Regions from separate parts of the Marinobacter lacisalsi genome, predicted to be linked through region 3. Evidence: predicted binding sites of a transcription regulator. Region 3 holds the regulator's gene; each other region holds the start of a gene.
The links. Region 3 encodes sigma-54, which starts transcription at its own class of promoters, with help from an activator protein. Its sites were predicted from a motif close to ANTGGCATNNANNTTGCTNT; they were not measured.

Region 1 (8,007 bases), on a different contig from region 3:
TAGACGTGTTTATCGATGGCGGATGCCGCCACGGGCTTGCTGGTTTTTGAAGACATGCCTGGAGCGCTCTCCTGCTGCCGGAAAAGGAAAATCCATTTCACTACTATACGCTAGTGTGCCTTAACCCTGGTGTCCCGTTTGGTTATCCAGGCCCTCAGAAAACCTGGTCATACCTGATCCCGACTACAACGCCATTACACTTATTACACAATCAGCCCCTGAAACCACCTGAAAAGCCCTCAAACGCCTTGGTAAGTCAGTGGAGAAATATTCAATCTGGCAACCGTGAATGATGCACGTTTTGCTGCCAATTCGTGAAAGCCCAATCCTTGTACGTGTCGCTAATTTAGGTTCCGGGGGATGCGGTTCCCCGACAACAACTCACAACAAAGTACTGCAACAGGAATAACAATATGTTCAAGCACAATGCCAACAATTCTCTGCGGTCGCTGATCGCAGCCAGCTCCCTCCTGCTGTCCGCTACGGCCTTCGCCGCCGGCGGTGGTGGCGGCGACGATGGTGGCGACGGATGCACGAGTAACTGTGGTTTCGAGCGCGGCCCGGATCCCACGGTTTCCTTCCTGGAGGCTTCCCGTGGCCCCTACTCAGTTCGTACTGACAACGTGTCCAGTTTTGTAGGCGGTTTCGGTGGTGGCACCGTTCACTACCCCACAGGTACCACGGGCACCATGGCGGCTGTCGTGGTCATTCCCGGCTTCGTGTCTGCCGAGTCCTCCATAGAATGGTGGGGGCCAAAGCTGGCGTCCTATGGTTTCGTGGTCATGACCATCGACACCAACAGCGGGTTTGACCAGCCGCCCAGCCGCGCTACCCAGATCAACAACGCGCTGGATTACCTGATTGAGGAAAACGGCAGCAGCACCAGCCCCTACAGCGGCATGATCGACACCGATCGCCTCGGTGTTATCGGCTGGTCCATGGGCGGTGGCGGCACCCTGCGGGTAGCCGCCGAAGGCCGGCTCAAGGCAGCCATTCCGCTGGCGCCCTGGGATACCTCCAGCTTCCGGTTCCGCAGTATCACCACGCCGACAATGATCTTCGCCTGTGAGTCTGACATTGTCGCGCCGGTTGGCAGCCACTCGGAGCCATTCTACGAAGCCATTCCGGACTCTACCGACAAAGCCTTTGTTGAACTGAACAATGGCAGCCATTACTGCGGTAACGGTGGCAACAGCTACAATGACGTACTGGCACGCCTCGGTGTTTCCTGGATGAAGCTGCACCTGGACGACGACCAGCGGTACAACCAGTTTGTCTGTGGACCGAACCACGAGTCTGACTGGGACATTTCCGAGTACCGGGGCACCTGCCCTTACTGATGAAGCCCGGAGAAAAACAGTAGTATTCAACTGATCGAAACCATGCTGGCTACCTCCCTGCCAGCCTTGACGGGTCGTGGTTCGCCACGGCCCGTTTTTATTGTTACATCCGTTATAGCTCCAGATTTCTCAATGCTCGACAGCAGCCCCATATAGCAAAGTCCCTCCCTGCCCAAAAAGAGCGAGCGCTCGAAACACCAAATTCAAAGCCATTGCGAAACACAAGATACTCATCCACGAAATAATGTGATCGGCGCCTCCAGGGGTGCTAATTCGTGAAAGCTGCGTCTTGAGGACCGAACTAACGTTGACCTCGGGGATAGACAGATCCCCGCCAACAACACTCAAATAAGACAACGTTACAGGGAAATCTATATGTTCAACTCGATTGGAAAGAAATCAGCACTGTCGCTGATCGCAGCAGGCAGCCTCATGTTCTCCGCTTCTGCCTTTGCCATCATTGGTGGGGGCGGCACTGGCGGTGGCGGCGGTGGTGGCGGCGGTTGCGAAAGCGACTGCGGCTACGAGCGCGGCCCGGAGCCCACTGCATCCTTACTTGAATCCTCCAGTGGCCCCTTTAGCGTGCGCACCAGCAACGTGTCCGGCACTGTCCGGGGTTTTGGGGGTGGTACGATTCACTACCCCACCGGCACGAGCGGAACCATGGCTGCGATCGTCGTTATCCCTGGCTTCGTCTCCCCCGAGTCATCCATCGCATGGTGGGGACCAAAGCTGGCCTCCCATGGCTTCGTGGTCATGACCATCGATACCAACAGCGGGTTTGATCAACCGCCCAGCCGTGCTACCCAGCTCAACAACGCCCTGGATTACCTGATCGAGCAGAACAGCAGCAGCCGCAGCCCGATCAGCGGTATGATCGATACCGATCGCCTGGGCGTCATGGGCTGGTCCATGGGCGGTGGCGGCACCCTGCGTGTTGCAACCGAAGGCCGGGTCAGCGCCGCTATTCCTCTGGCGCCGTGGGATAGCTCCAGCCTGCAGTTCCGCAGCATTGACACGCCGACCCTGATCTTCGCCTGCGAGAACGATTCAACAGCACCGGTCAGAAGCCATGCCGATCCGTTCTACGAAGCAATTCCAGACTCTACCGCGAAGGCCTTTGTTGAACTGAATGGTGGCGGCCATACCTGCGCCAACGGCAGCAGCGGCTTCGGCGGAAGCTACAACGACGTATTGAGCCGCCTCGGTGTGTCCTGGATGAAGCTGCACCTGGACAAGGACCAGCGCTACAACCAGTTCGTCTGCGGCCCGCGCCACGAGTCCGACAGCGACATCTCAGAGTACCGCGGCACCTGCCCGTACTAAACCAACCGCGATTCCTGAAAGTTGCAGTACTGTCTATTACAGGCCTGAAGAATGAATAGCCTGAACCGGGCTACGGAGGATCCGTAGCCCGGCTTTTGATTCTGCCCCATCCATCCTGCCAATACGTGACCCTGCTTTGGCTTGCCCCAGTATCGTTCCAAACCCGACACTCCGTTTGACCGGGTGATGGAAATATCGAATGAACGAGGAAGTAACGTTCAGGCGACACGGGCCGGGTAGTCGCAAAACAGAATGCACTGGCCAGCGGTAAAAACTCCAATACCATTGTAAAAAATGCCAACCGGGGAATGACAAAGCCTATCTATCGTCTTCAATGGCATGTCGAAGTCGTTAAATATGCCGAAGCTCCCGAAATACTCTATGGCCTATCCGCTTGGCCGCCCTCTGGGCATCTCAACGGATGCCTGTCTGGCTCCATAAGCCACTGGGTTAATGCATATGCACTTAAATAAAACACAACTGATAATAATACATGTCGAGATGTTTTCTGGGTGCCATCGCATCCGAAAGGTCATAATTCATACACAATAACCCTTTGCTTTTTCTGTATTTTATTATTAATGAAAATATATTCATAAAGGGGCGCCTGCTGGAAGAAATAGAGGACCCTGCTCCGGGACACAATAACTGTCGAAATGCTTTGCGCCGCTTTTTGCTCCATATATTCTAACAAACTGTTTTAAAAGGAAAACAAAAACGGGCACGATTTTCGCTTATATGTTTGGCAAATGGCCTGAAAGACCGAGTCGGGTCATTGTTTCAACCCCATTCGTCATGCGGTGTTGAATAGAAGCCAAGGATCTCTGCAGTACTGGATTGAGACAGCCTGGTTGCTAAAAGAACTAGATGGACATGGTGCTTAACAACTGGAGAATAGTTATGAAAATGAAAATGATCGCCTCAGCAGTCGCTTTGTCTGTATGGGCAGGATACGCAGGCGCTGTCGTTGTTGTGGAAGACGGATACAACGACCTGTCGGACAGGCTGGCCGGCTTTGGTGCAACGGTTGATGCCAACGCGGATCAGCTTGCCGATGGCAACGACAGCCACTGGGAAATTCTCGGCGGCAACGCCACAACCACAATGGTTCTGGAGCTGGCCGGGAAGAAGGGCGTTAACACCTTTGGCATCTACGACCCGGCTGACAAGACCAACTTCTTCCAGCTCTTCTCTGGTGTGGATACCGTGTCTTCCCAGGTATCGCTGAGCATTGCCGGGGATGGCACTGTCACAGTTGGCGGCTCAGACCTGGGAGCCCTGAGCTCCACGACCTTTGGTTTTTACCTTGGCCGCAGTGATCCACTGTTCTATTCCGACAGCTCACTGAACCAGGGCGGAGAAGACCAGATGGCCGCCTTCAAGGGCGACGGAACCACGAACCTGACACTGCCAGTACCCATTGGCGCGACCACGTGGGAACTGGAGGACTACTTCCTGGCGTTTGAAGACCTGCCGTACGCCAGCGGTGACAAGGACGTTAACGATATGGTGGTGTATGTTCAGAGCATCACCACCGTGCCCGAACCCGGCACCCTGGCCCTGCTGGGTCTTGGTCTGGCCGGCCTGGGTGCTGCCCGTCGTCGCAGAGCCTGATATCACGGCCTGAGCCAACGGCACACAAACAAAGCCATAGGGCTACCGCCCTATGGCTTTTTTATTCCAGGTTTGCGACAACCGCCCCGAATGGGGGACGAGAATGCATCTTTGCTGTCTTCCCTGTAGAGCCCGCCACAGAGAGTGTGCAACCGGAACATGTTACGGGTCGGAGCGGGATTCTTCCGACGCTGGCGTGTCGCCTTCGAACCCTGAAGGGGTATCCACCACCCGTGCACGGAGTCGTGGCAGCTGTGAGGGATAGTGCTGCTGGATAAAGGACACCAGCCCTTCCCGGATGGCACATTTCAGGTCCCAGTTTTTGGTGGAGTCCGGAGCGCTCATCAGGAAACGGACCTGCAGCGCCTGATCACTGGAATCGGTCACCTGAACCGTCGCCACGTTGCCATCCCACTGTTTCGCCTTGTCCAGCAAGCGGAAGAATTCCTGTCGCAGGGGTTCAATCGGCATGGTGTAGTCCACCCAGATAAAGACCGTGCCCAGCAAATCCGCCGTATTCCGGGACCAGTTCTGGAAAGGGTTCTCGATAAACCACTGCAAAGGCACGATCAGACGACGCAGGTCCCACACCCGCAGGACCACGTAGGTTGCCGTCACTTCCTCGACCCAGCACCATTCACCCTGCACGTAAAGCACATCATCGATGCGAAACGGCTGGGTAAGCGCAATCTGCATACCGGCGAGAAGGTTACTGAGCACCGGCCGTGCGGCGAAACCCAGGATAATACCGCCAACACCCGCGGATGCCAGCAGACTGGCGCCCACCTTCTGTACCGGCTCAAAAATCATCAGCGCCGCACCAATGCCCATGATAATGATAAGGACATTCAGGCAGCGCACCAGAAAACGGGTCTGTGTCTCCACCTTCCGGGCTCTTTTCCACTGCCCCTCCAGCACCGGGTTGAGCAGCACAATGACCTCGCCAATAACAGAGGTCAGACGGACTGCGGCCCACGTCAGGGACAGAATCAGCAGCAATGTAACCGCCTGCTGCACTGCCCCCAGGAGCACCAGGTCATCCGGTGCGCCATTGAGCACAGCCTTGAGCACCAACAGACTGGTAACTACACCAAGCGCCCTGGCTGCCGCGTCCAGGAACAGTCGGGGGACAGTTCGCCGCTCTGAAAAATGGCGGATCAGGGCCAGCGACACCCGGTAAATGATGTAAGTTGCCAGCACCGCCAGCAACGCCGAAAGCCCCGGCAGCAACCATGCCTGTAACCCCGTTTCCACCGCTTTCAGCATTGCTCTTTCCTTTTGAATTGTTTGGCATACCTCTCGGTAAACGTAAGAGATGCGGCGCCGAAACGCCAGAGGCAACAGATGTCAGTAAACTGGATTAGTCCCACCCCCCTGCCCCCGAAACCTGCCCCCACATTCATTGCTATCCGGCAACGTCTCCTGAACGCGCCTTGAAATCACACGGGTCCGTCATAAGCTCAATAGGTATACGCAACATCTTTTGACCCTGAACTCATCATCAACCCACTGCGGAGAGTGACATGGCAGGAGCAAGCGGCAGTTACCACGAGCCCATAGAGCAACTGACCAACAAGACCAGGGACATGCATCGGGCCCTGGTTTCCGTGCAGGAAGAGCTGGAGGCCGTCGACTGGTACCAGCAGCGTGCGGACGCAACGGAGGACGAAGAGCTCAAGGGCCTGCTGCTCCACAACATGCGGGAGGAAATCGAACATGCCTGCATGGTGTTGGAATGGCTGCGACGCAACCACCCTGATTTTGCCGAACAGATGGACATCTACCTCTACACCAAAAAGCCCATTCTGGAGGCAGAGGAAGAAGACGCGGACCTCAGCGCCGCCGGAGAGGAAAGCCCCGGCAAATCGCTGAATAAATTCACCATCGGTTCCATGAAAGGTGAGTAAACGCCATGAATTATCTCAATCGGGAAAACGCCTCCTTTTCCAAAGACATCTGGGAGAGAATTGATGAAGCCGCCGTCGGTTCAGCGCGGGAAGTACTCACCGGACGTCGCTTCCTGGACGTGGACGGCCCCTATGGCGTAGGTCTGACCGCCATTGAAGTGGGCGAGGAAGGCTACTGCCGTCAGCCCGCTCCCGACGAAGCCGGCGCCGTACTCAGCCGCGCCAGCGCCATTCCCATGCTGCGCAAGGGCTTCGGCCTGAGCGTGCGCCGTATCGAGGGGTACGAGTCCATGGGCCAGCCCCTGGACCTGCGTTCCGTGGAGGACGCAGCTGAAGCGGTTGCCCGCCGTGAGGAAGAGTTCATCTACTACGGCCAGCCGGATTTTGGCCTGGAAGGCCTGCTGACGGCCAAGGGGCGCAATGAGGTCAAGTGCGAGGACTGGAGCAAGGTCGAACAGGCCCTGGAGAATGTGCTATCGGGGGTGAACCACCTGGACGACAACGGCTTTCACGGCCCCTATGCCCTGGTCCTGTCGCCCACCTGGTACAACCTGTTGTTCCGCCGTTATGAAGGCACCGACATGTTGCAGCTGGAACACCTCAAGCGTCTGTGTGAGGTCGGCGTCTTCAAGGCGGAAATTGAAGGGGCGGTTCTGGTGGATCCCCGGGTCGGCCGTATTATCGTCGGCCAGGACCTGATGACAGGGTATTCCTCCAACGACGGCATCCATCACCAGATGTTTGTCAGTGAGAGCCTGGCACTGCAGGTGGAGGAACCCGGGGCCATCTGCACCCTGACCCGGAAGAAATAAACCTGCCATGACGACCGAAGCAGATCTTTCCCGGGGACGCCGTGTTGCCAGGCAGGCACTGGCTGAGCTGGACGGACTGAGCCAGCGCCAGGCCGACTGCGGCGATGACACCCTGCGCTCGACCCTGCGGGACATCAGCCAGCGCAAATCAGGCCAGGCGTGGCGGATGATGGCGTGGTTGCAGCAACACGACAACCACCCGCCCTCATCGCAACGGCAACTGGCACCGGCGCCACAGCAACCGGACCAATCGTCGGCACCGGCAGAGCCCGGGCCGTCGGTCGTCACGGATTCCGTAACGGAGACGCCTTCTTTCGCAGCAACATTCGACGCGGCCCCGGTGATCGAACGCAGGGATGTCACGGCGGATCTGATCGTGTTCCGGGTTGCCCGGCCAGAGGGATTCCAGTTCTCGCCGGGCCAGTCGGTCAAGGTAGGTCTTGGCGATATCCGGCGTTCCTACTCCATCGTGTCCGCTCCCCATGAGCCCTTCCTGGAGTTCTTCGTGGAGCTGGCCCCCGGAGGACAGATGTCGGAACGACTACGACAACTTCAGGCAGGCGACACCCTCAGCCTTGGCAACCCCAAAGGTGGCCTGCGCTTTGATGACCGGGTGCAGAGCCACCTGATGATTGCCACGGTCACCGGCATCAATCCTTTCATCAGCATCCTGCGGGACTATCTCCACCGGGGGCAGCACGAGCATGGAATCGTGCTGATGCATGGCGCCAGCTACCAGGACGAGTTCGGCTACCGGCAGGAACTGGAGGCGCTGGCCGCTGCTCACCCTGACCTGCTGACCTACCTGCCCACGATCAGCCGTCCGGATGAGCCACGCAACCAGGGGTGGATGGGCGCTACCGGTCGTGTCGACACCCTGGTGGAAGACGTATTGAGCAATCATGGCCTGACCCCCGAAAATTCCCTAGCCTATGCCTGCGGTCATTCCGGCATGCTTGAATCCGTGGCCGGGCAGCTCCAGCCGCGAGGGTTCCGGCTGGAAACCGA
Region 2 (8,007 bases), on a different contig from region 3:
ATGGCCTCGTGAAGGCTGCGCGTCAGGCGACCCACTTCACGATAGAGACTCTGGTCCCTCACTTCGCTCAGGTCGTTGATCAGGGACATCGCCCTGGCATAATCACCGGCATTGACCTGTTTCGCCAACTCATTGGCCTGCTCTTTCAGCTGGCTGGTGGTTTCAGGATCCAGGTGGGAGCCGTTTTGTTTGTCTTCGCTCATGGGAGCACATCCAGACTGTCTGTTCAGGTTTCAAAGCGCTTCTGGCGCTCTACTCAATACGCTCGAAGATCTTTTCGATCTTCTCCTTGAGTACAGCGGCCGTGAACGGTTTGACGACATAACCGTTTACCCCAGCCTGGGCAGCCGCGACGATCTGGTCGCGCTTGGCTTCCGCAGTCACCATCAGGATCGGCAGGTCCTTGAGCTGTTCGTCGGCGCGAACTTCCTTGAGGAGATCGAACCCGGACATGCCTGGCATGTTCCAGTCCGTCACCAGAAAGTCGTACTTTCCGGAACGAAGCATGGGCAGCGCCGTATTACCGTCATCCGCCTCATCGGTATTGGTAAACCCGAGGTCACGCAGCAGGTTCTTGATAATCCGCCGCATTGTGGAGAAATCGTCCACAATGAGAATTTTCATGTTCTTGTCCAATGGGACCTCCAGTTGGTCGTCGCTGGAATAATGGCCGGGCCCGAATCGTCACGGACCTGGAAAACACGGATGACACCGCTTTACCGCCGCCGGTTTCCCGGCTGATGGCGTCATTCTAGCAGCCTCAGCGTTGCTTACCGTTTCAATGTGTTATCGCGCGACATTCCGCTCTGCGGCTTGTGCCGTCAGCTTGCTCAGTCGTTCAGCAACCTGTTAAGGGGCACGCTACTGTGTTCCGGCGTCAGATGCCTGCCATTCTGAAAGGCGCCCCCGCAACCGCAACGCGGCCTGGCTGTGGATCTGGCTGACCCGGCTCTCACTGACGCCCAGTACCGCGCCAATCTCCTTCAGGTTCAGCTCTTCCTGGTAATACAGGCCGAGGACCAGCTTCTCACGCTCCGGCAGTTCCTCGATGGCGGCTGCCAGATTACGCCGGAAAGCGGCACCCGAAACCTCGTCCAGGGGATTATCCGAAGCTTCCTGTTCGTGTATCGGCAGGTCTCCGGATTCATTGAGTTCATCCAGGGAAAAAAGTCGTCCGGAATTGGCATCACTGAGGCAGGCATGGTAAGCGGACAACGTCATTCCCAGCTCGTCCGCCACCTCGTGATCCAGGGCTTCCCGACCTTCCCGGTCCTCCACCATCTTGATGGCGGCGGACACCCGGCGGGCATTGCGATGGACGGAACGCGGTACCCAGTCACCCTTGCGGATTTCATCGACAATAGCACCGCGAATGCGGATGCCGGCATAGGTCTCAAAGGAGGCGCCCCGGTCCGACTGGTACTTGGCGGCGGCTTCGAGCAGGCCCATCATGCCAGCCTGCATCAGGTCCTCGAGCTGTACCGAGTCCGGTAGCCGGGCCATCAGGTGCAGGGCGATTTTCTTGACCAGCGGCGCATGCTGCTCCACCAGTTGATGGGCATCGCGCCGACCGGTTTGATGATAGATTCCGAGACTTCTGGCCAATGTCATGTATCCGGTTAACCCATACAACAGGATTGGATCAGGCGTTTGTGCTTACCAGGCGCTCCACGAAGAACTCCAGATGCCCCCGGGGGGATGAAGGTAGCGGCCAGCTGTCGACCTGTTCCGCCAGCGCCTTGATGGCCAGCGAGGCCTTTGCCCTGGGGTAGGCGTCCAGCACGGCGCGCTGCCGCTGAACCGCCTTGCGCACTGCCTCATCGTAAGGAACCATGCCTACATATTGTAGTGCAACATCCAGGAAGCGCTCGGTGACCCGGGTCAGTTTACCGAACAGATGTTTGCCTTCCTGTTCGTTGCGGACCTGATTGGCAAGGATACGGAAGCGGTTGACGCCATAGTCGCGGTTCATCAGCTTGATCAGGGCGTAGGCGTCGGTGATGGAGGTCGGTTCGTCACAGACAACCAGCAACAGTTCCTGGGAGGCTCGCAGGAAACTGACCACGCCTTCGGAAATGCCGGCAGCGGTATCCACAATCAGCACGTCGATCTGATCACCCAGCTCGCTGAAGGCGTTGATCAGGCCCGCATGCTCCATGGGTGACAGCTGGGTCATGCGCTGGGTGCCGGAGGAGGCGGGGACAATCTTGATGCCGCCCGGGCCATTGATCAGTACATCACGGAGATCGCATTCCCCGGACAACACGTCGGAAAGATTGTGGCTGGCGGTGATGCCAAGTAGCACATCGATGTTGGCCAGCCCCAGGTCCGCATCCAGCAGGACAACACGGCGGCCCATCTGTGACAGGGCGATCCCGAGATTCACCGAGACGTTGCTTTTGCCCACGCCACCCTTGCCACCGGTGACTGCGATAACCTGAACCGGATGTGGTCTGCTCATAGAGGTTCTTGTTTCCCGCCAAGGTTCTTGTCGTTAACTGTCTTGTTCTGCAGTGCCAGGGACCACGCCGGTCAGCGCCGGGCAGTGGGACCTCAGGCACCTTCTGCCATGGTCTGCTGTTTGCGTGCATCGCGCAAGCGCTCAACGCCCAGACGAACCAGCGATGCCGAATTGGCAGGATGCAGATCCTGGGGGATCTTCTGGCCATCCGTTACCCAGGACACCGGCAGCGCGGTCTCCAGCGCGAAACCAAGTACTTCACCCAGGGTCAGGGCTTCATCCAGCTTGGTCATGATGCAACCTGCGAGACTGGCCATTTTATAGCAATGCCACATGGATTTCATGATGCGCGGCTGGCTTGTCGCCGGCACCACCAGGTGTGGACGCACCGGGTGGCGGCTTTGCGACAGCTCACGCAACTGCTCCTGACACCCGGGATCGGCGCCGGATAACCCGGCGGTGTCAATCAACACCAGGTGGCGACCAGCCAGCTCGTCCAGCACCGCATCCAGGGAGTGGGCATCGTCGACCACCCGCACCGGTACGTTAAGGATACGACCGAACACAAACAGTTGCTCGTGTGCAGCCACACGATAGCGGTCAGTGGTCACCAGTGCCAGTGAATCGGCACCATGTTCCAGTACATACTGGGCCGCAATCTTGCCGATGGTTGTGGTCTTGCCGGAGCCGGTGGGCCCAACCAGGGCATAGATGCCGCCGCGGGAAGCCCAGTCACCGCTGCCGGTTTTGAGGCCGGCCGCCAGGGTTCTCAGGGAACGTTTCCAGTTGTCTTCCAGCTTGCCGCGACCACTCTGGCGCGCCAGGGTGGCAGCCAGCTGCGGGCTCAGACCAAACTCTTCCAGGCGCTCGCCAAGGCGCTTGCGCACCGCTTCGATCGCTTCCTCGGCCGGTTTCTCCGCCGTGGTGTCGGTCTGCTCCGAGGGCCCCTTGTCGGTAATCATCGCCCTCAGGGAGGCAAGCTCACGCCGCATGACCGCAAGCTCATCATCGGCGCCCTTGATGTCAGCCGCTGACGGAGCGGCGACGGATTCCTGACGGGTCTCCGGCACCGGTGGCAGGTTGTCCACATCGAGCCGGGTGTCGCCGTTGCCAAAGCGCTGGTGCGGGTCGTGCCCCCGGTGCGGGCTGCGCAGCTCCCGAATACGGTTGCGGGAGCGGTCAAGTTCTTCCTGCAGCCGGCGATGCTGTTCCGCCTGCAGCTCCCCCAGGCGCCCGCCACTGGTGGCTTCGGCCGCGGCATCGCCCAGTTTCTGGCGCGCCATGTTTTCGTCGTAGTCCAGCGCGGTGACAATCTCTACACCGCCGTCAATCCGCCGGCTGGACAGAATTACCGCATCGTCGCCCATGGCCTCGCGAACCTGCTTCAGGGCCGCTGACATGGTTGCCGCAAAGAACCGTTTGACTTTCATCTGACTCTACCTCCCAAGTGGGCCGTTACTGGCCGACCGACGCCACAATGGTGATCTGCTTGTTTTCCGGCACTTCCTGATACGACAGCACGTGCAGGCGCTCTACCCCGTAGCTGGCAAACTTCGCCAGCACCGGCCGCAGCGGCCCGGACACCAGCAGAATCGCTGGTTTGCCCATCATCTCCTGCCGCTGGGTGCTTTCCTGCAACGACCGCTGCAGTTTCTCCACCATCCCTGGCTCAAGCACCATGCCGATGTCGTCACCACCGCCGGATTGTTGACTCTGTTGCTGACTCTTCAGCAATAACTGTTCCAGTTCCGGATCCAGGGTAATAACCGGTATCTCTTTATCGTTGCCGCAGATGCTCTGCACGATCATCCGACGCAAGGCCTGACGGGCCGCTGATGTCAGCACCTTCGGATCCTGGCTCTTGGGATGAACGTTGACGATGGCTTCGGCAATGGAGCGCATGTCGCGGATCGGCACCTCCTCCTGCAGCAGGCTCTGCAACACCTTCAGCAGGATGGAAATGGAAACGGTGGTGGGCACCAGTTCCTCAGCCAGCTTGGGCGAAATCTTCTCCAGCTGGTCCAGCCACTTCTGCACTTCCTCATGGCCCAGCAACTCGTAGGCATGGCTCTGCAGAATCTGATTGAGGTGGGTAGCCACCACGGTGCTGGCATCCACCACGGTGTAGCCCAGAGTCTGCGCATTGTCTTTCTGGCCCGACTCGATCCAGATGGCATCCAGGCCAAATGCCGGATCCTTGCCGGCGATGCCTTCCACCTTGCCGAACACCTGGCCGGGGTCGATGGCCAACTCCCGCTCAGGGTGGATCTCCGCCTCGGCGATGGTGACGCCCATCAGGGTGATGCGATAGACGTTGGGCATCAGGTCCAGGTTGTCACGGATATGCACGGACGGCATCAGGAAGCCCAGATCCTGGGACAGCTTCTTGCGCACCCCCTTGATCCGGCTCAGCAACTGGCCACCCTGGGACTTGTCCACCAGGGGGATCAGCCGATACCCCACTTCCAGGCCCACGATGTCCACCGTGGCCACGTCGTCCCAACCCAACTCCTTGTGTTCGGGCGGTGCCGGCAGCCCCTGATCGCCGGCGTCGGGCCGGGCACCCCCGGTGGGTGCGGGCTTGGCTCCGGTGTCACGCCTGGTGGCCGGCCAACCGCTTCCACCTTCTTCTTCCACCGTCTGCCGCTCACGTTTCCAGATCCACCAGGCTGCACCAGCCGCCAGCAGGCCAAGGCCAAGGAAAGCGACATGGGGCATACCCGGAATGAGACCCAGCAGGATCAGGATCGCGGCGGCAATGGCCAGCGCCTTGGGCGCATCGAACATCTGCTGGAGAATCTGCCCGCCCATATCCTGGCTGGACGTCACCCGCGTCACCATGATGGCCGCAGAGGTGGACAGCAGCAGCGACGGAATCTGCGCCACCAGACCGTCACCAATGGTGAGCAGGGCATAATTCTGGGTAGCATCCATGAAGCTCAGGCTGTGCTGCAGCATACCGATGGCGATACCGCCGATCAGGTTAATGAACAGGATCAGCAGACCCGCCACTGCATCGCCTTTCACGAATTTGCTGGCACCGTCCATGGAGCCGTAGAAGTCGGCCTCCTGGGCAATTTCCTCACGACGGTGCTTGGCCTCGTCCTGGTTGATCAGGCCCGCGTTCATATCGGCATCAATGGCCATCTGCTTGCCGGGCATGGCATCCAGGGTGAAGCGTGCACTCACCTCGGAGACACGACCGGCGCCCTTGGTGACTACCAGGAAGTTGATAATCATGAGAATGGCGAACACCACCAGACCGACGGCGTAGTTACCGCCAATCAGTACGGCGCCGAAAGATTCGATCACCTTACCGGCGGCGTCACCGCCCTCGTGGCCATTGAGCAGTACAATCCGGGTCGAGGCCACATTCAGGGCGAGACGCAGTAGCGTGGCGACCAGCAGCACCGTTGGAAAAGCGGCGAACTCCATGGGCCGCAGGGCGTAGACACACACCAGCAGAATGGTGATGGAGAGCGCGATATTGAAGGTGAACAGAACGTCCAGCAGGAACGCCGGCATGGGCAGGATCATCATGCCCAGTAGCGCCATGAGCATCACGGGAACACCCAGGTTCCCCCGTGTCAGGGATTTGACGTTGTGCAGGACAAGGGCCCGATCCATCTTGAAGGAACACTCCACGGCTGACGGCAATCACGCATTAGCCCGGGTCGGTTTTTTGACACTCGGGTCGCTTCACCATGGATAGCGGCAAGATCCATACCATTTCTTACAGAATCGTCAGACTCCCCCTGACTGAACCGTCACGATACGGTATCCTTGCGCAAATCCCACCCGACCAGTCGACAGGTGAGTCATGCCCATTCACGAAGTGAAACACCCCCTCATACAGCACAAACTCGGCATCATGCGCCGCGCCGATATCAGCACCAAGAATTTCCGGGAGCTGGCCCAGGAAGTGGCCGCCCTGCTGACCTATGAAGCCACCAAGGACTTTGCCCTGCACAAGGAAACTATTGAAGGCTGGGCGGGCCCGGTGGAAGTGGAGCAGATCGGAGGCAAGAAAGTAACCATCGTGCCGATTCTGCGGGCCGGCCTGGGCATGCTCGACGGTGTGCTGAGCCTTATTCCTGTCGCCCGGGTCAGTGTGGTCGGCCAGATCCGCAACGAGGAAACCCTGGAAGCCTCCACCTACCTGGAAAAACTGGTGGGGGAACTAGACCAGCGCATGGCGCTGATTGTGGACCCCATGCTGGCCACCGGTGGCTCGCTGATATCCACCATCGACCTGCTGAAGAAGGCCGGCAGCACCGAGATCCGCGCCCTGGTTCTGGTGGCGGCGCCAGAGGGCATCGAAAAGGTGCTGGAGAAGCACCCCGACGTGTCCATCTATACCGCCTCCATTGACGATCATCTCAACGATAAAGGCTACATCCTGCCTGGTCTGGGTGATGCCGGTGACAAGATCTTTGGCACCAAACAGAAGGATGTCTGACATGCAGGATACCGATCACACCACCTCCCTGCGGGAGGACTACGCCGGCGATCCGGTCTGGCGCCAGGCACTTGCCGGGTCCCAGATGCTGCTGGTGGCATTTGGTGCACTGGTGCTGATGCCCCTGCTCACCGGGCTGGACCCGAGCGTGGCGCTATTTACCGCCGGTATGGGTACGCTGATCTTCCATATCGTGACCGGTGGCAAGGTGCCGGTATTCCTGGCATCTTCCTTCGCCTTTATCGCCCCAATCATGGCGGCGAAAAGCCAGTTCTCCATCCCGGAAATCCTGGGCGGCCTGGTGGCTGCCGGTATTCTCTACATCCTGCTCAGCGGTGCAGTGCGCCTGCGGGGCACCGGCTTCGTCAACCGTCTTCTGCCACCGGTGGTGATTGGTCCGGTGATCATGGTGATTGGCCTGGGCCTGGCGCCGGTGGCAGTGAATATGGCCATGGGACGCACCGGTGACGGGTCCGCCGAACTGGTGCCCTACACGCCAGCCATCGTGATCGCGATGATTTCGCTGCTGGTCACCATTGTGGTGTCGATCTGGGCGAAAGGCATCTTCCGCCTGCTGCCTATCATGTTCGGCATTATCGTCGGTTACCTGGTCACCTACATCGCCGGCAAGACCGGCATAACGCCGGTTATCGTGGACTTCACGCCGATCCAGGAAGCCGCCTGGTTCTCGATGCCGGCCTTCCAGACGCCATCGTTCAGCTGGGGCGCCATCCTGTTCATGATTCCGGTGGCCATCGCCCCGGCCATCGAGCACATCGGCGACGTACTGGCCATCAGCAGCGTAACCGGCAAGAACTTCCTGAAGAAGCCGGGCCTGCACCGCACCCTGCTGGGCGACGGCCTGGCCACCAGCTCCGCAGCTTTCCTGGGCGGCCCGCCCAACACCACCTATTCGGAAGTGACCGGCGCCGTGATGCTGACCAAGAACTTCAACCCGAGGGTGATGCTCTGGGCAGCCGGGGCGGCTATCGTACTGGCCTTTGTCGGCAAGTTCGGCGCGGCCCTGCAGACCATTCCGGTACCGGTCATGGGGGGCATCCTGTGCCTGCTGTTCGGCTCCATCGCG
Region 3 (8,007 bases):
AGCACCGGCATGGAAATGAAACCGGCCCACAGGCGGGGGGCAATCACCCGGCGCAACGGATCGACCCCCATCATCTCCATGCTGGAAAGCTGCTCTGTGGCCTTCATCAGGCCGATCTCGGCGGTCAGGGCTGACCCCGCACGTCCGGCAAACAGCAGCGCCGTCACCACCGGTCCCAGCTCCCGCAACAAGGTCAGGGCAATCATCTGCCCGATCGCACTTTCTGAACCAAAGTCGCTGAGGATGTAATACCCCTGCAACGCCAGAACCATGCCGATAAACAGACCCGACACCACCACAATGGCCAGTGACAGCACCCCCACATGGTATATCTGCCGCACCATCAGTGGCAGCCCCACCGAAGGCCTGGGGACCCCGATCAAGGCGCCCCACAGGAATACCGCAGCGCGACCCAGGGAGGCCACGGCGTCCACAGTGCCACGGCCCAGGCGGGCAATGCGGTCAATCAGGTACTCAGGCACGGGAACCCTCGTCATCAGCCACACGACAGCCCCAGTCTTCGGCGGCATCCGGTGCAGGGTAGTGAAAGGGAACAGGCCCGTCGGGCTGGCCATGCAGGAACTGCTGGACTCTGGGCGAGGCGTGTTGCCTCAGCTCTTCCGGCGTACCCTCGCCAATGACCTTGCCGTCGGCGATAATGCAGGCATGATGGGCAATGCTGAGGCATTCCGGCACGTCGTGGGAGACCAGCACGCTGGTCAGACCCATGGTGGTGTTAAGCTCACGGATCAGCTTGACCAGCACCCCCATGGCGATCGGATCCTGACCTGCAAAGGGTTCGTCGTACAGAATCAGTTCAGGGTCCATCGCTATACTCCTCGCCAGCGCCACCCGCCGGGTCATACCACCGGAGAGCTGGGCCGGCATCAGGTCGCGAGCACCCCGCAAACCCACCGCCTCCAGCTTCATCAGCACGATATCTCGGACCATGTCTTCGGGCAGGGAGGTGTGGACCCGCAGGGGGAAGGCAACGTTCTCGAACACACTCAGGTCGGTGAACAGGGCACCACTCTGGAACAGCATGCCCATTCGCCGACGGAAGCGGTACAGCGCCTTTCGCTTCATACGGGGAACGTCCTCGCCATCCACCAGCACCTGGCCACTGTCAGGCTTGAGCTGACCGCCAACAAGACGTAGCAGCGTGGTCTTGCCGGTGCCACTGGGCCCCATGATGGCGGTAATCCGGCCACGGGGAATGCGCAGGGACACACCATCGAAGATACGCCGGTGCCCCCGGGTAAAAACAACGTCGTCCAGTACAATGCAAGAGCGCTCAGCCATGGCGAAAAGTGTCGTGAAATTTGGCGTTACAGTATGCCAACTTGCACCGCCGCTCAATGGCCGGGAGGGTTAAAGTTTGGAAGGAGGGCGGCAAGGGAGCACCCGACCCACCGATCAGGCACCCCGGAGGCCCGCTTGATGATATACTGTCGCACCTGTTAAAAACCCGGATAATCACGATCAACCCTGACCCGGAACAGACTGACCAGGAGCCTCATGACCAAACCGTTTGTTTCTGCCGCACTGCAGGCGATCGAAGTGGAGCGCCAGGCCGTGGATGCGCTGTCCACGCGGATCGGCGACGATTTTGTCCGTGCCTGCGAGGTGATGATGGCCTGCAGGGGTCGCGTGGTGGTGACCGGTATGGGGAAATCCGGTCATATCGGCAACAAGATTGCGGCCACCCTGGCCAGCACCGGCACGCCATCCTTTTTCGTACACCCCGGGGAGGCCAGCCATGGCGATCTGGGCATGATCACCAGCCAGGATGTAGTGCTCGCCATCTCCAACTCCGGCAATACCGGCGAAGTGCTTACCATCCTGCCTCTGCTTAAACGCATGGGCTCACCGCTGATCAGTATGACGGGCAACCCTGACTCCACCCTGGCCCGGGAAGCTGTGGCCAATCTTGACGTCAGCGTTGCCAAAGAAGCCTGCCCATTAGGGCTGGCCCCCACCTCCAGCACCACTGCCACGCTGGTCATGGGTGATGCACTGGCCGTAGCGCTGCTGGAAGCCCGTGGCTTCAGTGCCGAGGATTTTGCCCTCTCCCATCCTGGCGGGGCCCTGGGACGCCGCCTGTTGTTGCGGGTGGCCGACATCATGCACACCGGCGAACGCCTGCCCCGGGTAAAGGAGAACACGCCAATGTCCGGCGCCCTGCTGGAAATTTCGCTCAAGGGCCTGGGCATGACCACCGTGGTCAACGACGACGGTGAACTGACGGGCATCTTTACCGATGGTGACCTTCGCCGCACACTGGACCGGTCCATCGATATTCACAACACGCTGATTCGGGACGTGATGACTCGACATGGGCGCACTATCCACGACAACCAGCTTGCCGCCGAAGCCCTTCACGTGATGGAGGAGCTGAAGATCAACGCCCTACCCGTTCTGAACCGCAAGGAAGAACTGGTGGGAGCCATTAACATGCACGACCTGCTGCGTGCCGGCGTCATCTGACGGAGCCGCAATGACCAGGGACCCAAGCCCCACCGGCCGGCCTGAATGGCCCGAGGATATCCTCGCAAAGTCAAGAGACATCACCCTGCTTGCCCTGGACGTGGACGGGGTGATGACTGACGGTGCCCTGATCTTCTCTGCCAGCGGCGATGAACTCAAGGCATTCAACATCCTCGACGGACTTGGCCTCAAGCAGGCCATGGCCGCTGGCATCGAAGTGGCCGTAATCACCGGCCGTCGCTCGCCCCTTACCGAACGACGCATGACCAGCCTGGGCATTACCACCCTGTTGCAGGGACGGGAGGACAAACTGACGGCGCTGCGCGAGATCATGACTGAGCGTCAGTTACCACCGGCCCGGGTCGCCTATATCGGGGATGACCTGCCGGACCTGGCAGCGATACGCCATGCCGGCCTGGGCGTCACCGTGCCCAATGGCCACTGGTTTGTCCGTCAGCACGCCGACCTGTGCACCAGGACCGCCGGGGGCCATGGTGCTGTCCGGGAGCTGACAGACCTGCTCTTGTCTGCCCGCGGACGTCTGGACCAGGAGCTGCAGACCTGGCTGGGAGGCGAACAATGAAGTCGCCCGACAACTCCCGCAATCTTCTGGTACGGCTCCTGGATTTTCTGGCCCGTCCCGGCATACGCAACCCCGGCCTGCTGATCGCCGCCCTGGCCCTCGGCTTTTTGCTCTGGCAAAGTGACGACGCCCGCTCCCCCGACAGTGACGCCGTTGCGCTACGCGGGGAAACGGAACCGGATACCTTTATCAATCAGGGGGTATTCCGGTCATTCGATGCACAGGGGCGGCCAAAGCTGGTCGCCACCAGCCCCCGCACGGAACAGTTCGACGATCGTCAGGAGGCGGTTCTGGAGGCCCCGGACGCCACCCTGTATGATCACGAGGCTGACCTGCGCTGGCTGGTGGTCGCCGATGAGGGCCTCTACCACATGACCACCGAGGTGATGGAACTGGAAGGCAGCGTCAAAGTCACACGCAGCGTTGAAGGCGGTAATGCCGTGCTGCTGACAGAATATCTTCTTATCGACAACCCTGCCGGCAGGGCCACCACAGATCATCCCGTTACCCTGAAGTCGCCGGGCAACATCACCCACGCCCGGGGCATGACCGGCTGGTTTGATGAACGGGTAGTGGAATTGGAAAACTCAGTTGAGGGGATCTATGAAACCCGTCCGTAACCTGGCAAGCCGCCTGCTACTGATGTCAACGCTGGCACTGGGGCCGGCGCTGCCCGCCCTGGCGTTCAACCTGGATTCCAATGAGCCGATCCGGGTTACCGCCGATTCAGCGCGCCTGGATGACACTCAGGGCACGGCTGTCTATCGGGGCAATGTCAAGGTCCGCCAGGGCGGGATTCTGCTGACGGCTGACCGGGTCGATGTTTCCCGCAACGCCGCCGGCCTTGACCAGATTGACGCCAGCGGGCGCCCGGCCACCTACTACCGCCCGGCCACGGAAACCGAGAGTGCCGTGAATGCCGAAGCCCTGAAGATTCACTATTCCGCCGGCGACAACCTGCTGCGCTTCGAGCGGGAAGCGGTCGTGAAACAGGGCGGAGACGAGTTCCGGGGCGCGGTGATCAATTACAACACCGCCAACAAGGTGGTCACCGGCGAAGGCCGCACAGCGGATGGCGAGGGATCTGGCCGGGTTGAAATGATCATCCAGCCCCGTGGCAACAGCAGCAACTGACGGCGATATCCATGGCATTACTGCAGGCGAATCATCTCGCCAAAAGCTATAAACAGAAAAAGGTCGTCATTGACGTCTCGCTGAGCATCGAGAGCGGACAGATTGTCGGCCTGCTCGGCCCCAATGGCGCCGGCAAGACCACGTGCTTCTACATGATCGTTGGCCTGGTGCCCGCGGACCACGGCCACATCAGCATAGACGGCAAGGATATAACCCCCCTGCCCATGCACGGGCGGGCCAGACAGGGCATCGGTTACCTGCCCCAGGAAGCGTCTGTTTTCCGCAAACTGTCGGTAAGCGACAACATCATGGCGATCCTGGAAACCCGCAAGGACCTGAACCGCCGGCAACGGGTGGAAAAAATGGAAGAACTCCTGCAGGAGTTCCATATAACTCACATTCGCGACAGTGCCGGCATGGCTCTGTCCGGGGGTGAACGACGCCGCGTGGAAATAGCCCGCGCCCTGGCCATGGAACCGGCATTCATCCTGCTGGACGAGCCCTTTGCCGGGGTCGACCCGATCTCTGTCAGTGACATCAAGCAGATTATCCGTCACCTGCGGGACAAGAACATCGGCGTACTGATCACCGACCACAACGTCCGGGAAACGCTGGATATCTGCGAAAAAGCCTACATCGTCAGCAGCGGTCATATCATTGCGTCCGGCTCGGCCGACGAGGTCCTGGCCAACCAGCAGGTCAAGGAAGTCTACCTGGGGGATGAGTTCAGGCTCTGACCTGCCGAGGACAACAACCGCCCCTGGCGGTTTTTACACACTGGAACACACACCGACACCCCTGCAATTGTGTTGCCAGCATCAAGGGGGTACACTCGGCAAAGAACTTGCTTGTTATTTCCAAGTATCCGGTAACGCTGATTTTTTTGTTGATTTTCAGCTATTTTTTGAGCTGAGTCAGTGGTTTTGTCCACTGGTGCGTTACGGTTACCTCAGAAGGGTGATGGATGTGAAACCATGGTCATGAAAGCCTCCTTACAGTTAAAGATGGGTCAAAGCCTCACGATGACCCCGCAACTGCAACAGGCGATCCGTCTGCTCCAGCTTTCCACCCTCGACCTGCAACAGGAAATCCAGCAGGCCCTGGATTCCAACCCGATGCTGGAAACCCCCGAAGAGGAAGAGAACGCGGAGGCGTCCGATTCCGACCGGGAGCAGCAGGACCGGGATGATCGGGATCAGGCCGAATCGGCCACGGCCTCCGAGGTCGACAACAGCTGGGAAGAATCCGACTGGTCGGCAGAGAACAACAGCGCCGACACCATTCCGGATGATCTGCCGGTGGATACCGCCTGGGATGACATCTATCAGACAGCCCCCGCCCCCGCTTCCCGGGGCGAGGACGACAACGATTCCGACTTTGAAAGCCGCAGCCCGACCACCGAAACCCTCCAGGATCACCTGGAATGGCAGCTGAACCTCACCCCCATGAGTGATCGGGACAGCGCCATTGCCCACGCCTTGCTGGATGCGGTGGACGATCGTGGCTATCTGACCTCAGACCTGGATGAAATCCATTCCGGCCTGATGGACGAGGAAGACGAAGACCCGGTGGAGCGGGACGAGGTAGAGGCCGTTCTTCATCGCCTGCAGCACTTTGACCCGCCCGGGGTCTTTGCCCGTGATCTGCAGGAGTGCCTGCTGATCCAGCTGAACCAGCTGCCGCCTGATACTCCCTGGCTGGATAAGGCCCGGTTGGTGATTACCCACTACATCAATCTGCTTGGTAACCGGGACTACGCGCAATTACTGCGCCGCAGCCGCCTCAAGGAGGATCAGCTGCGGGAGGTGCTGGCGGTCATTACCGCGCTTAACCCCCACCCCGGCAATACTCTGGACCGCTCCGAGCCGGATTACGTTATTCCGGATGTGATCGTAAGCAAGGATAAGGGGCGCTGGCGGGTGGAATTGAACCCGGAAATTGCCCCGCGCATTCGTGTCAATGCCAGCTATGCTTCCCTTATAAGGCGGGCCGACAGCAGTGCCGACAACACCTACCTGCGGGATCAGCTGCAGGAAGCGAAGTGGTTTATCAAGAGCCTGCAGAGCCGTAACGAAACCCTGTTGAAGGTGGCGACACGAATAGTTGAACATCAGCAGGGTTTTCTGGACCATGGGGAAGAAGCGATGAAACCGCTGATCCTTTCGGACATCGCCCAGGCGGTGGAAATGCACGAATCGACCATTTCCCGGGTTACCACGCAGAAATACATGCACACACCCCGCGGCATCTTCGAGCTGAAATTCTTCTTCTCGAGCCATGTGAGCACGGAGGAAGGCGGCGAATGTTCGTCAACGGCCATTCGTGCGATGATCAGGAAACTGATTGCGGCGGAAACCCCGAAAAAGCCGCTCAGTGACAGCAAGATTGCCACCATGCTGGGAGAGCAGGGCATAAAGGTGGCGAGGCGAACGGTGGCAAAATACCGTGAAGCCATGCACATTCCGCCCTCCAACGAGCGGAAACGACTGGTCTGAACATACGGGTCTGATACAAACAGGAGAAGCCCATGCAACTGAATATTTCCGGTCATCACGTTGAACTGACTCCCTCCCTCAAGGATTACATCAACGAAAAATTCGAAAAGCTCGAGCGCCACTTCGATCACATCAGTAATTGTCAGGTCACCCTGGAAGTGGAAAAAGTGCGCCAGATTGCAGAGGCCACGCTGCATGTGGTCGGTGGCGAGATTCACGCCAAGGCGGAAAACGAGGACATGTACGCTGCTATCGACGCCCTGGTGGACAAGCTTGACCGACAGATCCTCAAGCACAAGGAAAAGAACGTTGACCGGATGCACGGAGCAACCGCCCGCTAACGGTTGTCATGCCGAAACGGCTATAATCTGAATCACATCGCTGCGGTACGGGTTCGTACCGCAGCATTTTTTTATCGGGACCGATGAGAATCCATGACCGATTCGACCTTGACCATCAATAACATCCTGGCGCCGCAGCTCACCCACTGTCGCGTTAACGGAACCAGCAAGAAGCGGATTCTGGAATTTATCGCCGAAACAGTCGCCGAGGAGTATTCGGAACTGGATGAAACCCAGATCTTCAACAATCTCGTCGCCCGAGAGCGCCTGGGCAGCACCGGTATCGGTCAGGGAATTGCCATTCCCCACTGTCGCCTTGAGGGTTGTACCCGTGTGGTCGGTGCTCTGGTTACCCTTGAGGAGGGGGTCTCCTTTGACGCCATCGACAACCAGCCGGTGGATGTACTGTTCACGCTGATCGTCCCCCGGGAAGCCACATCAGAGCATCTCGAGCTGCTGAGCCAGCTGGCGGAGCAATTCAATGACCGAAGTTTCTGTGATGCCCTGAGGGCCTGCACTACGGCTGACGATCTTTACCAGAAGATGACCGGCAACGCCTGATCCTTCATCGGGGAACAGGATACATCCGGGCTCATTACCGGCCAAGTCGCCAAGGGACAAGTCTCATGAAGCTGATCATCGTTAGTGGACGTTCAGGCTCTGGCAAGAGTACGGCCCTGCACGTGCTGGAAGACCTGGGGTTCTATTGCATTGACAACCTTCCCATCGGCCTGCTGTTTCCGCTCACCACGGAAGCCACATCCGGCCACTCCGGCAGTCGGCTGGAGAACATTGCTGTCAGCATTGATGCCCGCAACCTGTCTGACGAAATTGCCAATTTCGAGGCCATTCACCAGCGCCTGCTGGACTCCGGAATGACCACTGAAATCATCTACCTGGACGCCACCGAACAGTCACTGCTGCAACGCTTCCACGCCACTCGCCGCAAACACCCGCTGAGTGACGA

Region 1: a site for sigma-54 is predicted at 3,384-3,403, ahead of ACFOZ5_RS03945 (PEP-CTERM sorting domain-containing protein). Genes of this name have one in related genera too.
Region 2: a site for sigma-54 is predicted at 6,173-6,192, ahead of flhA (flagellar biosynthesis protein FlhA). Genes of this name have one in related genera too.

Annotation. Positions count from the first base shown of each region.
Region 1 covers NZ_JBHSDI010000007.1:76,079-84,085, reverse strand. The annotation lists gene ACFOZ5_RS03960 (acyl-CoA thioesterase) at 1-56, opposite strand, end outside; gene ACFOZ5_RS03955 (alpha/beta hydrolase family protein) at 414-1,340, shown strand; gene ACFOZ5_RS03950 (alpha/beta hydrolase family protein) at 1,716-2,666, shown strand; gene ACFOZ5_RS03945 (PEP-CTERM sorting domain-containing protein) at 3,567-4,280, shown strand; gene ACFOZ5_RS03940 (mechanosensitive ion channel family protein) at 4,443-5,546, opposite strand; gene ACFOZ5_RS03935 (encapsulin-associated ferritin-like protein) at 5,804-6,187, shown strand; gene ACFOZ5_RS03930 (family 1 encapsulin nanocompartment shell protein) at 6,193-6,999, shown strand; gene ACFOZ5_RS03925 (ferredoxin--NADP reductase) at 7,007-8,007, shown strand, end outside.
Region 2 covers NZ_JBHSDI010000010.1:7,991-15,997, reverse strand. The annotation lists gene ACFOZ5_RS05965 (protein phosphatase CheZ) at 1-203, opposite strand, end outside; gene cheY (chemotaxis response regulator CheY) at 253-636, opposite strand; gene ACFOZ5_RS05955 (RNA polymerase sigma factor FliA) at 862-1,611, opposite strand; gene ACFOZ5_RS05950 (MinD/ParA family protein) at 1,643-2,461, opposite strand; gene flhF (flagellar biosynthesis protein FlhF) at 2,554-3,891, opposite strand; gene flhA (flagellar biosynthesis protein FlhA) at 3,917-6,088, opposite strand; gene upp (uracil phosphoribosyltransferase) at 6,282-6,920, shown strand; gene ACFOZ5_RS05930 (uracil-xanthine permease family protein) at 6,922-8,007, shown strand, end outside.
Region 3 covers NZ_JBHSDI010000013.1:227,842-235,848, reverse strand. The annotation lists gene mlaE (lipid asymmetry maintenance ABC transporter permease subunit MlaE) at 1-482, opposite strand, end outside; gene ACFOZ5_RS11070 (ABC transporter ATP-binding protein) at 475-1,302, opposite strand; gene ACFOZ5_RS11065 (KpsF/GutQ family sugar-phosphate isomerase) at 1,519-2,487, shown strand; gene ACFOZ5_RS11060 (KdsC family phosphatase) at 2,498-3,070, shown strand; gene lptC (LPS export ABC transporter periplasmic protein LptC) at 3,067-3,690, shown strand; gene lptA (lipopolysaccharide transport periplasmic protein LptA) at 3,674-4,204, shown strand; gene lptB (LPS export ABC transporter ATP-binding protein) at 4,216-4,941, shown strand; gene ACFOZ5_RS11040 (RNA polymerase factor sigma-54) at 5,185-6,699, shown strand; gene hpf (ribosome hibernation promoting factor) at 6,732-7,040, shown strand; gene ptsN (PTS IIA-like nitrogen regulatory protein PtsN) at 7,134-7,601, shown strand; gene rapZ (RNase adapter RapZ) at 7,667-8,007, shown strand, end outside.